DNA from 2 places in the Rhizobium sp. AB2/73 genome. Region 2 is predicted to be linked to the other one. Evidence: riboswitches for the same ligand, from Rfam matches in the RefSeq annotation. Region 2 holds a riboswitch; the other holds the start of a gene.
The links. Region 2 has a riboswitch for FMN ahead of I8E17_RS10090 (6,7-dimethyl-8-ribityllumazine synthase). Riboswitches for the same ligand answer to the same signal wherever they lie in the genome.
Positions count from the first base shown of each region.

Region 1: another riboswitch for FMN. It lies ahead of ribB (3,4-dihydroxy-2-butanone-4-phosphate synthase); the one in region 2 lies ahead of I8E17_RS10090 (6,7-dimethyl-8-ribityllumazine synthase).

Region 1 covers NZ_CP067073.1:458,930-463,903, forward strand. The annotation lists gene I8E17_RS28150 (ABC transporter permease) at 1-528, shown strand, start outside; gene I8E17_RS28155 (homocysteine S-methyltransferase family protein) at 591-1,511, shown strand; gene ribB (3,4-dihydroxy-2-butanone-4-phosphate synthase) at 1,569-2,195, opposite strand; FMN riboswitch at 2,308-2,454, opposite strand; gene I8E17_RS28165 (glucose 1-dehydrogenase) at 2,555-3,337, opposite strand; gene tpiA (triose-phosphate isomerase) at 3,415-4,152, opposite strand; gene I8E17_RS28175 (SDR family oxidoreductase) at 4,157-4,945, opposite strand; gene I8E17_RS28180 (sugar ABC transporter ATP-binding protein) at 4,966-4,974, opposite strand, start outside.
Region 2 covers NZ_CP067071.1:2,030,582-2,035,555, reverse strand. The annotation lists gene I8E17_RS10105 (methyltransferase domain-containing protein) at 109-795, shown strand; gene phnF (phosphonate metabolism transcriptional regulator PhnF) at 797-1,525, shown strand; gene I8E17_RS10095 (VOC family protein) at 1,564-1,914, opposite strand; gene I8E17_RS10090 (6,7-dimethyl-8-ribityllumazine synthase) at 1,975-2,451, opposite strand; FMN riboswitch at 2,541-2,687, opposite strand; gene I8E17_RS10085 (ABC transporter ATP-binding protein) at 2,794-3,855, opposite strand; gene I8E17_RS10080 (ABC transporter permease) at 3,867-4,655, opposite strand; gene I8E17_RS10075 (ABC transporter permease subunit) at 4,652-4,974, opposite strand, start outside.

The DNA of each region.
Region 1 (4,974 bases), on a different replicon from region 2:
GGCTACTGCACCTTCTTCCGGGGCACGCCGCTGCTGATACAACTCTGGCTGCTCTACTACGGCGTCGGCTCTCTTCTGCCGATGATCCCGGGAATCCGCCAAAGCCTGTTCTGGCCGATCCTGCGCGAGGGTTTCTTCTTCGCGGCCGTCAGCTTCACGCTCAATTACGCGGCCTATGAGGCGGAGGTTTTGCGCGGTGCATTGCTGGCCGTGCCGAAAGGCGAGCTGGAAGCCGGCCGCGCATTCGGCATGCGACCCCTAACGCTGACGCGGCGCATCTGGCTACCGCGAGCCATCCGCATCGCATTGCCGACGATCGGAGGCGAAATCGTCATGCAGCTGAAGGCAACGCCACTCGCCTTCACCGTCACCGTGATGGACCTCTATGCCGTTGCCACGAAAGTTCGCCAGGACACCCTGCTGGTCTACGAGCCTCTGATCGTCGTCACCGTCTTCTATCTCGTCATCACAGCCATCATCGCGCGAAGCTTCCGGTTCCTGGAAGCGCAGGTGCCGGTGCGGCGCTAACCCCGGCATGAAGGAGAGATCAAACCTCTCCGCAGATCCGAGCCATTCTGGAGATCCCATTCATGAGCAAACCCTTGATCCTCGACGGCGGCATGAGCCGCGAACTGCTGCGTCTCGGCGCGGAACTGAAGCAGCCGGAATGGTCGGCGCTGGCACTGGTCAATTCGCCGGAGATTGTCCGGCAGGTGCATGACGAATTCATCGCTGCCGGCTCGGATGTCGTTACGACCAACAGCTACGCGCTCGTACCCTTCCACATCGGCGAGGAACGGTTCTGGAAGGAAGGGGCTGATCTCATCACGCTTTCCGGACGGCTGGCGCGCGACGCCGCCAATGCGTGCAAGAACCGAAAAATCCTTGTGGCCGGGTCGCTGCCACCCATATTCGGCTCCTATGAGCCGCAGAATTTCGATCCCTCACGCGTTCAGCACTACCTCAAGGTTCTGGTCGAAAACCTAGATCCTTACGTCGATGTCTGGCTCGGGGAAACCCTCAGCTTGATCGCGGAGGGAGAGGCGGTTCGGACGGCGGTCGCTGAAACCGGCAAGCCGTTCTGGATCTCCTTCACGCTTGCGGATGACGCCGCGCAAAGGAATGGCGCCTCGCCTAAGCTCCGCTCCGGCGAACTTGTCGAGGATGCGGCTCGGTGGGCAGCGTCATCCGGTGCCGAAGCGCTCCTGTTCAACTGCAGCAAACCGGAAGTCATGCGAAAGGCCGTCGATGCGGCAGCGGAGGTTTTCAGGCAGGGCGGCAATCATCTGCGGATCGGCGTCTATGCCAATGCTTTCGAGGGAGAACAAGGCGAGTCGGCCGCCAACGAGGGCCTTCACGCGACCCGTCAGGATCTGAATGATGACGCCTATTCGCGCTTCGCCTGTTCATGGGTCGATGCCGGCGCGACGATGGTCGGCGGCTGCTGCGGGATCGGCGCCGGGCATATTCATCGGCTGAAGAAGGCCCTCCTTCATTCTCAAGGAGCATAGGAGAGCCTTGCGCAAGCATCGATCCCGGCAGGATCAGGATAGGCTGTATCGGAACGATCAGGCAGCCTTGAAGGGAGCGCTTGCCGCCCTGTAGGCAATCAGATCCTCGATCGTCACGAGATGGAGGCCATGCCGCTCGGCAAAAACCTCAAGCTCTGGAAGGCGCGCCATCGTGCCGTCGTCGTTCGCCACTTCGCAGATGACGCCGGCCGGCGAAAGGCCGGCAAGCCGGGCCAGATCCACGGCTGCTTCCGTGTGCCCCGGACGCGACAGGACGCCATTTGGATGCGCGCGAAGCGGAAAGATATGACCGGGCCGGGCAAATTCCTCCGGACGCGATCCGTCCCTGACGAGGGCTCGAACGGTTGCCGCCCTGTCGGCGGCGGATATTCCGGTCGTAGTTTCCGGAATGTAGTCGACGGAAACGGTGAAGGCGGTCTTGAGGACTTCCGTGTTGCGCGGCACCATCAACGGAATATCGAGCTCGTCGAGCCTCTCGCCCTCCATCGGAACGCAGATGAGACCGCGGGCATGGTTCATCATGAACGCGATCGCCTGCGGTGTGACCGCTTCCGCGGCGATCACCAGATCGCCTTCGTTTTCGCGGTCGAGATCATCGACAACCACGATGATCTCGCCCCGCGCAATCGCAGCGATCGCATCTTCAATTTTCGAAATTGCCATTTTCCTGCCTTTCAAGGGTTGCCGATCGAAACGGCGTGCATGGCCGGTCAAAGCCACCATTTTCCCTTGGGCGAACAAGCATGTGAACGCCACCAAGACGCGGCGTCTCCTGCGTTGCTCTCTTCCATCCGGACTATACCGTCGGCTCCGGCATCTCACCGGATCTGCTGACCCTTCCGAAAGCTCGGAAGGCGCTCGCGGGCTCGAGGAAACTCCTCACACCGCCGGTGGGGAATTACACCCCGCCCTGAGAACAATTGAAAGATAAGGGATCAATGCCTTATTCCGCAAGAGGCTTTGATCGCCAAATCGTCGAGAATCCGATCCGCCCAACGAACGCACCGTTCCTCATTGTCGAACTACGACATGATCAAGCCGCCATCGACATTGATCGTCTGGCCAGTGATATAGGCCGCATCGTCGCTGGCCAGGAAAGTGACGAGACCGGCGACGTCTTCGCCCGATCCGGCCCGTTTCATCGGAATGCCCTCGACCCATTCCTTCATGAGTTCGCCGGGGCCGTAATTGCCCAAAAGCTTGCCCCAAGCTTGGTCGTTATAGGCCCACATGTCGGTTTCGATGATGCCGGGGCAAAAGGCGTTCACGGTGATGCCTTCGGTCGCGACTTCCTTGGCAAGGCTCTGGGTAATGCCGACAACGCCCATCTTCGATGCCGCATAATGCGGCGTGTAGATGAAGCCGTCCCGCGCCTGGCCGGAAGCGGTATTGATGATGCGGCCGCCACGGCCATGTTTGCGCATGCGGGCAATCGCCTCCTGGGCGCAGAGGAAGACGCCTTTGGTATTGACCGCCATGACCTTGTCCCATTCGCCCTCGGTCATCTCCTCGACGCGGGCGATGGTGATAACGCCGGCATTCTGGATGGAAACATCGACGGCGCCGAAGGCCACCTCGGCCGCCTCGTAGAGCCCCTTCACACTCGCCTTGTCGGTCACGTCACCGACGAAGGAAATCGCCTTCCCGCCGTCAGCCTTGATCGCATCGGCGACCGCATGGACGGAATCCTCATTGGCCGAGACTACGAGATTGGCGCCCTCACGCGCGAACCGTCTGGCGATCGCGGCCCCAATGCCGCGGCTCGCGCCGGTGATGACCACGGTCTTGTTTTCGAAACGCTGCATTTCCTATTCCTTTCGCGGTGACAGCCACGCTAGGCGCCGGCTCAGGGAGCCGATCGCCCCGCCTGTTGCTGGCGACTTCAAACGGCGGCCGAGATAATCCCGGCAAACTCCGAGGCCTTCAGGGACGCGCCCCCGACCAGGGCACCATCGACGTTGCGAACACCAAAAATCGCCCTTGCGTTCGATGCTTTGACCGAACCGCCATAGAGGATCCTGACATCCTTGCCCTCTTCTCCCAGCCGCTTTTCAAGCGCCTGACGGATGGACGAATGCATCTCCTCGATCTGCTCCACGGTCGGAACCAGCCCTGTTCCGATCGCCCACACTGGTTCATAGGCGATGACCGTGTTCGAACCGGTTACGGTGTTGGGAATTGATGCTTCTAGCTGGGCACGAACTACTTCGATCGCCCTGCTCTCGTCTCGTTCCGCATGTGTCTCCCCGACGCAAATGATGCTTGTCAGCCCGGTCTCATGGACCGCGACAGCCTTGGCCGCAACTGCGTCGTCCGTCTCCCTATAGGCCGAGCGCCGCTCGGAATGTCCCAGAATGACGAAACGAGCGCCGATTTCGGCGAGCATCTCGGCGGAAACATCTCCGGTATAGGCGCCTGAGGTCCGCGCGTGGCAATCCTGTGCCCCAATGGCCATCCCTGATCCTCGCACCCGTTCGACCGCTTTCTCGACCAGCGTGAAGGGCGGGCAGACGACGATGTCACACGCCGCCTCGCCCGTTATTTCCTTCAGCGCCTCGATCTCGGCCAGGGAGGACGCGAGACCGTTCATTTTCCAGTTGCCGGCAATCAGTTTCCTCATCGCATCACCAGCAGCAAAAGCCGCCATCGACGAGCAGATCGACGCCCGTCACGAAGCTCGCGGCATTCGACAGCAGGAAGACGGCGGGGCCGACCATCTCATCGACCGTTGCCATGCGCTGCATCGGCGTCTGCTCTTCGAAAAGTTTGGTCTGATGAACCATTTCCGGACGCGTGTTCATCGGCGTCGCCGTGTATCCCGGCGAGATGGTGTTGACGCGGACGCCGCGACCGACCCACTCCATCGCGAGCGACTTCGACATGTGGATCACACCGGCTTTGGAGGCGTTGTAATGAGCCTGGCTCAGGCCGCGATTGACGATAACGCCGGACATGGAGGCGATATTGACGATCGATCCGCGCCCGTTCTTCAGCATCGCGCGTGCTTCCGCCTGGCAGGACAGAAAAACGCCCTTCAGGTTGATGTCCATCAGCGTCTGGTACTGTTCTTCTTCCATCTCTTCCGCGGGATTGGCGTTGGCGATACCGGCGGCATTGACTGCAAGCGTCAAGGCCCCAAGTTCCGCCTCGGTACGCGCAACCGCCTCCCCGAGAGAGGACTTGCTGGTCACATCGGCTGCAATCAGGATGGAACGGCGACCGGCAGCTTCGATATGCGAAGCCGTGTTCGCTAGACCATCGTCGGATCGACGGTCCAGAAGCGCGACGTTGGCGCCGCACTGCGCAAGACCGATGGCGATACGCTGCCCAATCCCGCTTCCAGCGCCGGTCACAAGCGCGACCTGTCCTTCAAGATCGAAAAGCTTCGGGGCGTTCAGAGTGATGTCGGACACCGCTCTTCCTTTCTGTTTGTCTAGATTGT
Region 2 (4,974 bases):
GGTCCCCTTTTTTGCTTGCTTTGTATAGTCCGGTCGTCCGGACGAATTCATTTCATTGTCATACAGGCTTGCTATCAAATCGCAGTTCACTCCAACAGCGAGAGCATGATGACAAGCACAGCAACGACTTACGCGACATGGCACAAGGAACCGCAGGGCGACGCCGCCATGGCAGAATCGCATAGCCCTTATTGGCGGCACTTCATTGAGACGGTGCCGGAGCGGGATTTCTCCTCGAAGACCGTCTTGGATTTCGGCTGCAACCGTGGCGGCTTTCTGCGGCTGCTTTATGCCATGCGACCGTTCCGACGCGGTGTCGGCATCGATATCGCTTCGGAGTCCGTGGCTGCTGCCGCCGAAGCTGCAGGCAACATGCCGCTTCAGTTTCATGTCACGACCGACCTGGCGCCCTTTGCCGACAGCTTCGACGTGGCCTTCAGCTATGAGGTGATCTATCTGTTGCCGGAGTTGAGAGAGCATGCCGAGGGGATGTTCCGCGCTATGCGCAATGGGGGCGTCTATTACGCGGTGACCGGGTGCCACAATGAAATGCCGCTTTGGCCGAAGTGGCTCGAACTAATCGGCAACAATAGCAATGCGCCGATGCAGGATCGCTCGCCACAGGACTATATCGAAGCCTTCACGGCGGCAGGCTTCGATGTTTCCGTCAGGCGCTTCGGCTATGATGGTTTTGTGCGTGCCACCAAGGATCGGAAATATTATCCGAGCATTCTCGATGCGTTGAGCTATCCAGCCGAATACAAGCTGTTGTTCCGGCTGGAGAAGCGTATCTGATATGGAAACGATCGACCGAAAGGGCGGCAGCGCGCTCTGGCATCAGATCGGCGAGATCTTGGCGGCCGATATTGCCGCCGGGACTTTCGTACCCGGAGAGAAATTGCCGACCGAGCCCGAACTGATGCAGCGATTTGGCGTCAGCCGTTTCACTGTGCGCCAGGCGTTGGGGCACTTGGAGCAGCGCGGATTGGTCCGCGCCGAACAGGGGCGGGGAACCTTCGTTCATAGGGGCGGGCTCGATTACACGCTGTCGAAACGCACCCGCTTCCACAAAAATCTGATCGAGCAAGGTTTCGAGCCGGGCGGCGAGCTGCTCGTTCACGAGATCGTGCCGGCGACCGAACGCGTCGCGGCCCATTTAAAGATCGCAATCGGCGCGTCGGTCATCCATCGTCGTGGTGTCATGACGGCCGACGGTATTCCAGTGGAATTGGGGGATTCCTATTATCCGGCCGAACGTTTTCCCGATTTCGATCAGGCTAGATTGCGGTATCCGACAATCTCGGCAGCGCTCGCCAGCTATGGCGTCACCGACTATGAGCGCTTGTCGACGGAGATCGAGGCGCGCATGCCGACGGCCGACGAGGCGCGAATCCTGCGCCAGCCGAAATCCGCGCCGCTGCTGGTGACGCGCAAGGTGGATGCAGATACCGACGGAGTGCCGGTCACCTATTCGGAATCGGTCTGGCCGGCCGAGCGCACCACATTCAATCTCGATCTGCGGTGAGAGCGCCGGGAGCCCTTGAGGCTCTTCGCGCGCTTGAACTAGCGGTGTGAAAGGATATTGACGATCTTGCCGAACGGGTCGCGGACATAGAAGCGGCGGACACCCCAAGGTTCGTCCGTGAGGTCATACAATATGCCGAAGCCCAAGGATGTGGCGCGCTGATAAAGCGCATCGACATCGTCGACTTCGATGGAAAGATCGGGGACGATCGTCCCCGAACCGCCTTCGCTGGCGACGCTGATCTGCGGCACTGTTGCCGCTTCGGAGGCGAAAGTCAGGATCCAGCCGTGATCCATGACGATGTCGAGGCCGAGCAGGTCATGATAGAAAAGGCGGGCTGTATCCGGGTCGGCGGTGGGCAGGTTTGGGATGATGCGTAGGACGGTCACTGAGATTTCTCCCTGGTGGACATGGAGGCGGGCAGATGCCGCGCCTCCACCATGCTAAGCTTAAACTGTGACAGCGGGCAGCAGCTTGGCGCGTTCCGCCAGGATGTGGCGGCAGGCGCTGGCCACTTCCCGGCCCTTGATGGTGAAATGTTCCTTGAAGAATTGGATGTGGGCTTCCGACTCCTGGAAGTGATGCGGAGTCAGGACCGCCGACAGGATCGGTACGCCGGTGTCCAGCTGGACGCGCATCATGGCATCGAGAACCGTGTTTGCAACGAACTCATGGCGATAGATGCCGCCGTCGACAACGAAAGCGGTGGCAACGATTGCGGAATAACGGCCGTTACGGGCAAGCGTCTGTGCGTGCAGTGGAATTTCAAGCGCGCCAGGCACGTCGAAGATATCGATCGGCGATGCACCTTCCGTCGTCTGCCATTCGGCAACAAAGGAGTCGACCGAGCGATCGACGATATCGGCATGCCAGCGGGCCCGAATGATCGCGACGCGGCTCGGCTGGGTAGAAATCGAAATGGTCATGAATTTTGCCTTTCAAGGGTTGTTGTCAAATATCCCTTGGGCGAACACGCAACATCGCGGCATCCCTCGCGCGGAGGAGGTGCGATCCTACTTGCTCTCTTCCATCCGGACTATACCGTCGGCTCCGGCATCTCACCGGATCTGCTGACCCTTCCGAAAGCTCGGAAGGCGCTCGCGGGCTCGAGGAAACTCCCCATACCGCCGGTGGGGAATTACACCCCGCCCTGAGAACGTCCGGACTATAAATGCTTTCTCTCATGAAAATCAAAGAAAAACGCCAGGCTTCTGACCCGGCGTCCGTGAATAATTTTCCAAAATGACCCTGCGACGCAGGGTGCTTTCTCAATCCTGAATCACGAGCAGATCGGAGGAGGCGAAGCGCAGCGTCACCTTCTCGCCGACGCTCGGAGGCATCATCCCGGGGCTGTTGAACATGTCGAAGGAAATCGTATTGCCAGCAACGTTCATACGGGTGCGAATAACCGAGCCCAGGAAGTGTGCTGAAGAGACTTCGCCCGTGAGAGCCGTATCGCCTTTGGCCGATTCCGCCAGCGAACCGGCTTCCGGACGCAGGGCGAGTGATACGGTGTCGCCCGGTTTATAGGCCGTCACCGACTGCTTCAGGGTCACACCCTGATCGCCGATCATGATGCGGTTGCTGTCGGGATCGACGACCTTGCCTTCGATCAGGTTCAGCGTACCTACGAAGGAAGCGACGAAGCGGGTTGCCGGCGTGTTGTAAATCTCGAAAGGCGTGCCGATCTGATCGGCGCGACCGGCATTCATGACGACGATGCGATCGGAGATCGACAGGGCTTCTTCCTGGTCGTGGGTCACGAAAACGGTGGTGATGCCGAGCTGCTGCTGGATGGCGCGGATTTCTTCGCGCAGCGAGATGCGGATCTTCGCGTCGAGCGCCGAAAGCGGCTCGTCGAGCAGGAGCACCTGCGGCTTGACGGCGATGGCGCGGGCGAGCGCCACGCGCTGCTGCTGGCCGCCGGACATCTGATAGGGATAGCGGCCGGCGAGATGGTCGAGCTTGATGAGAGCCAGCATCTCCTTGACGCGCTTGTCGATGTCGGGCTTTGCCATGCCGGCCACTTTGAGGCCGAAAGCGACGTTGTCGTGCACCGTCATGTTCGGGAACAGCGCGTAGGCCTGGAACACCATGCCGATATTGCGCTGGTTCGGCTTCAGGGCGCGCTGATCCTTGCCGTTGATCGACAGGGTGCCGGCGGTCGGCGTTTCGAAACCGGCGATCATGCGCAGCACAGTCGTCTTGCCGCAACCCGACGGTCCAAGGAAGGAGATGAATTCTCCCTTCTCGATTTGCATATTGAAATCGTGGACGACCTGAACTTCGCCGAATGATTTCTTGATGTGGGTGAGTTCGAGAAAAGCCATGGTGAGAAGCCTTACGCCTTAATCGGAGCGGATTTTGAGAAACGGGAAACAAGCTGCAGCAAGCCCATGCTGAGCCAGGTAACGGCAAGTGCGATAATGGCTAGGGCAGAGGGCTCGTAAGCTCTATTGGCGCCCATGAGCTGCATGTAGGGCCCGAATGCCGGACGGTTGAGCAGCGATGCCATGGTGAATTCACCCATGACGATCGCAAGGGTGATGAACGCTCCGGACAGCACACCGCTCATGACATTTGGAAAGATGCATTTGAACATGATGGTTGTCCATTTTGCACCAAGGCTTTCGGCAGCCTCCGTCAGCGTGCCGACATCAATGGTACGCATCGCCGTATCGACTGAACGATACATATAGGGCAGGGACAATACAATGTAGGAGCAGACGAGCAGAATGTTCGTCGTCGAATTATAGCCGGTCAGCGGCAGGATCGACGACGAATTATACAGCCGCAGATAGCCGAATACGATGACGATGGCCGGAATGACCAGCGGCATCAGGGTGATGAATTCTACAACAGGCCGAAGCTGCGGCAACCGTAGCCGCACCCAATAGGCCGTGGGCACAACGAGCAACATGCCGAAGATGATGGTCAGAAGCGCCATCAACATAGAGAAGCCAAAGGCCGTTATGAAGCCGAAATCCGAAAAAACGGAGGCATAGGCGTCGAAGCTGTAAGCGTTGCGTCGCATGCGCAGCGAGAACTCCAGTGTACCGATGAGCGGCACCAGGAAGTAGATGAGGCCGATGGCAACGGCGATCCAGGCGAAGAATTTTTGCAGCTTCATTTCTGCCACCGTTCAGCGCGCATGCGCATCAAGATATAAATGACGTTCGAAATACCGGTGATGACGATCATGCCCAGCGCAAGCGCATAGCCCAGATTGGCATTGTGCAGCACGTCGCCGCGGATCTGCGCATAGAGCACGATCGGAACGATATTCAGCGAGCTGCCGGTAAGTGCAATTGCCGTCGCGATGGCGCCGAACGAATTTGCAAACAGTAGCAGCGTCGTGCCAAGCAGGCTCGGCCAGAGGATCGGCAGGGCGACCATCCGCCAATATTGTCCATTGGTTGCGCCGAGAATGGAAGCCGCTTCGTGCCATT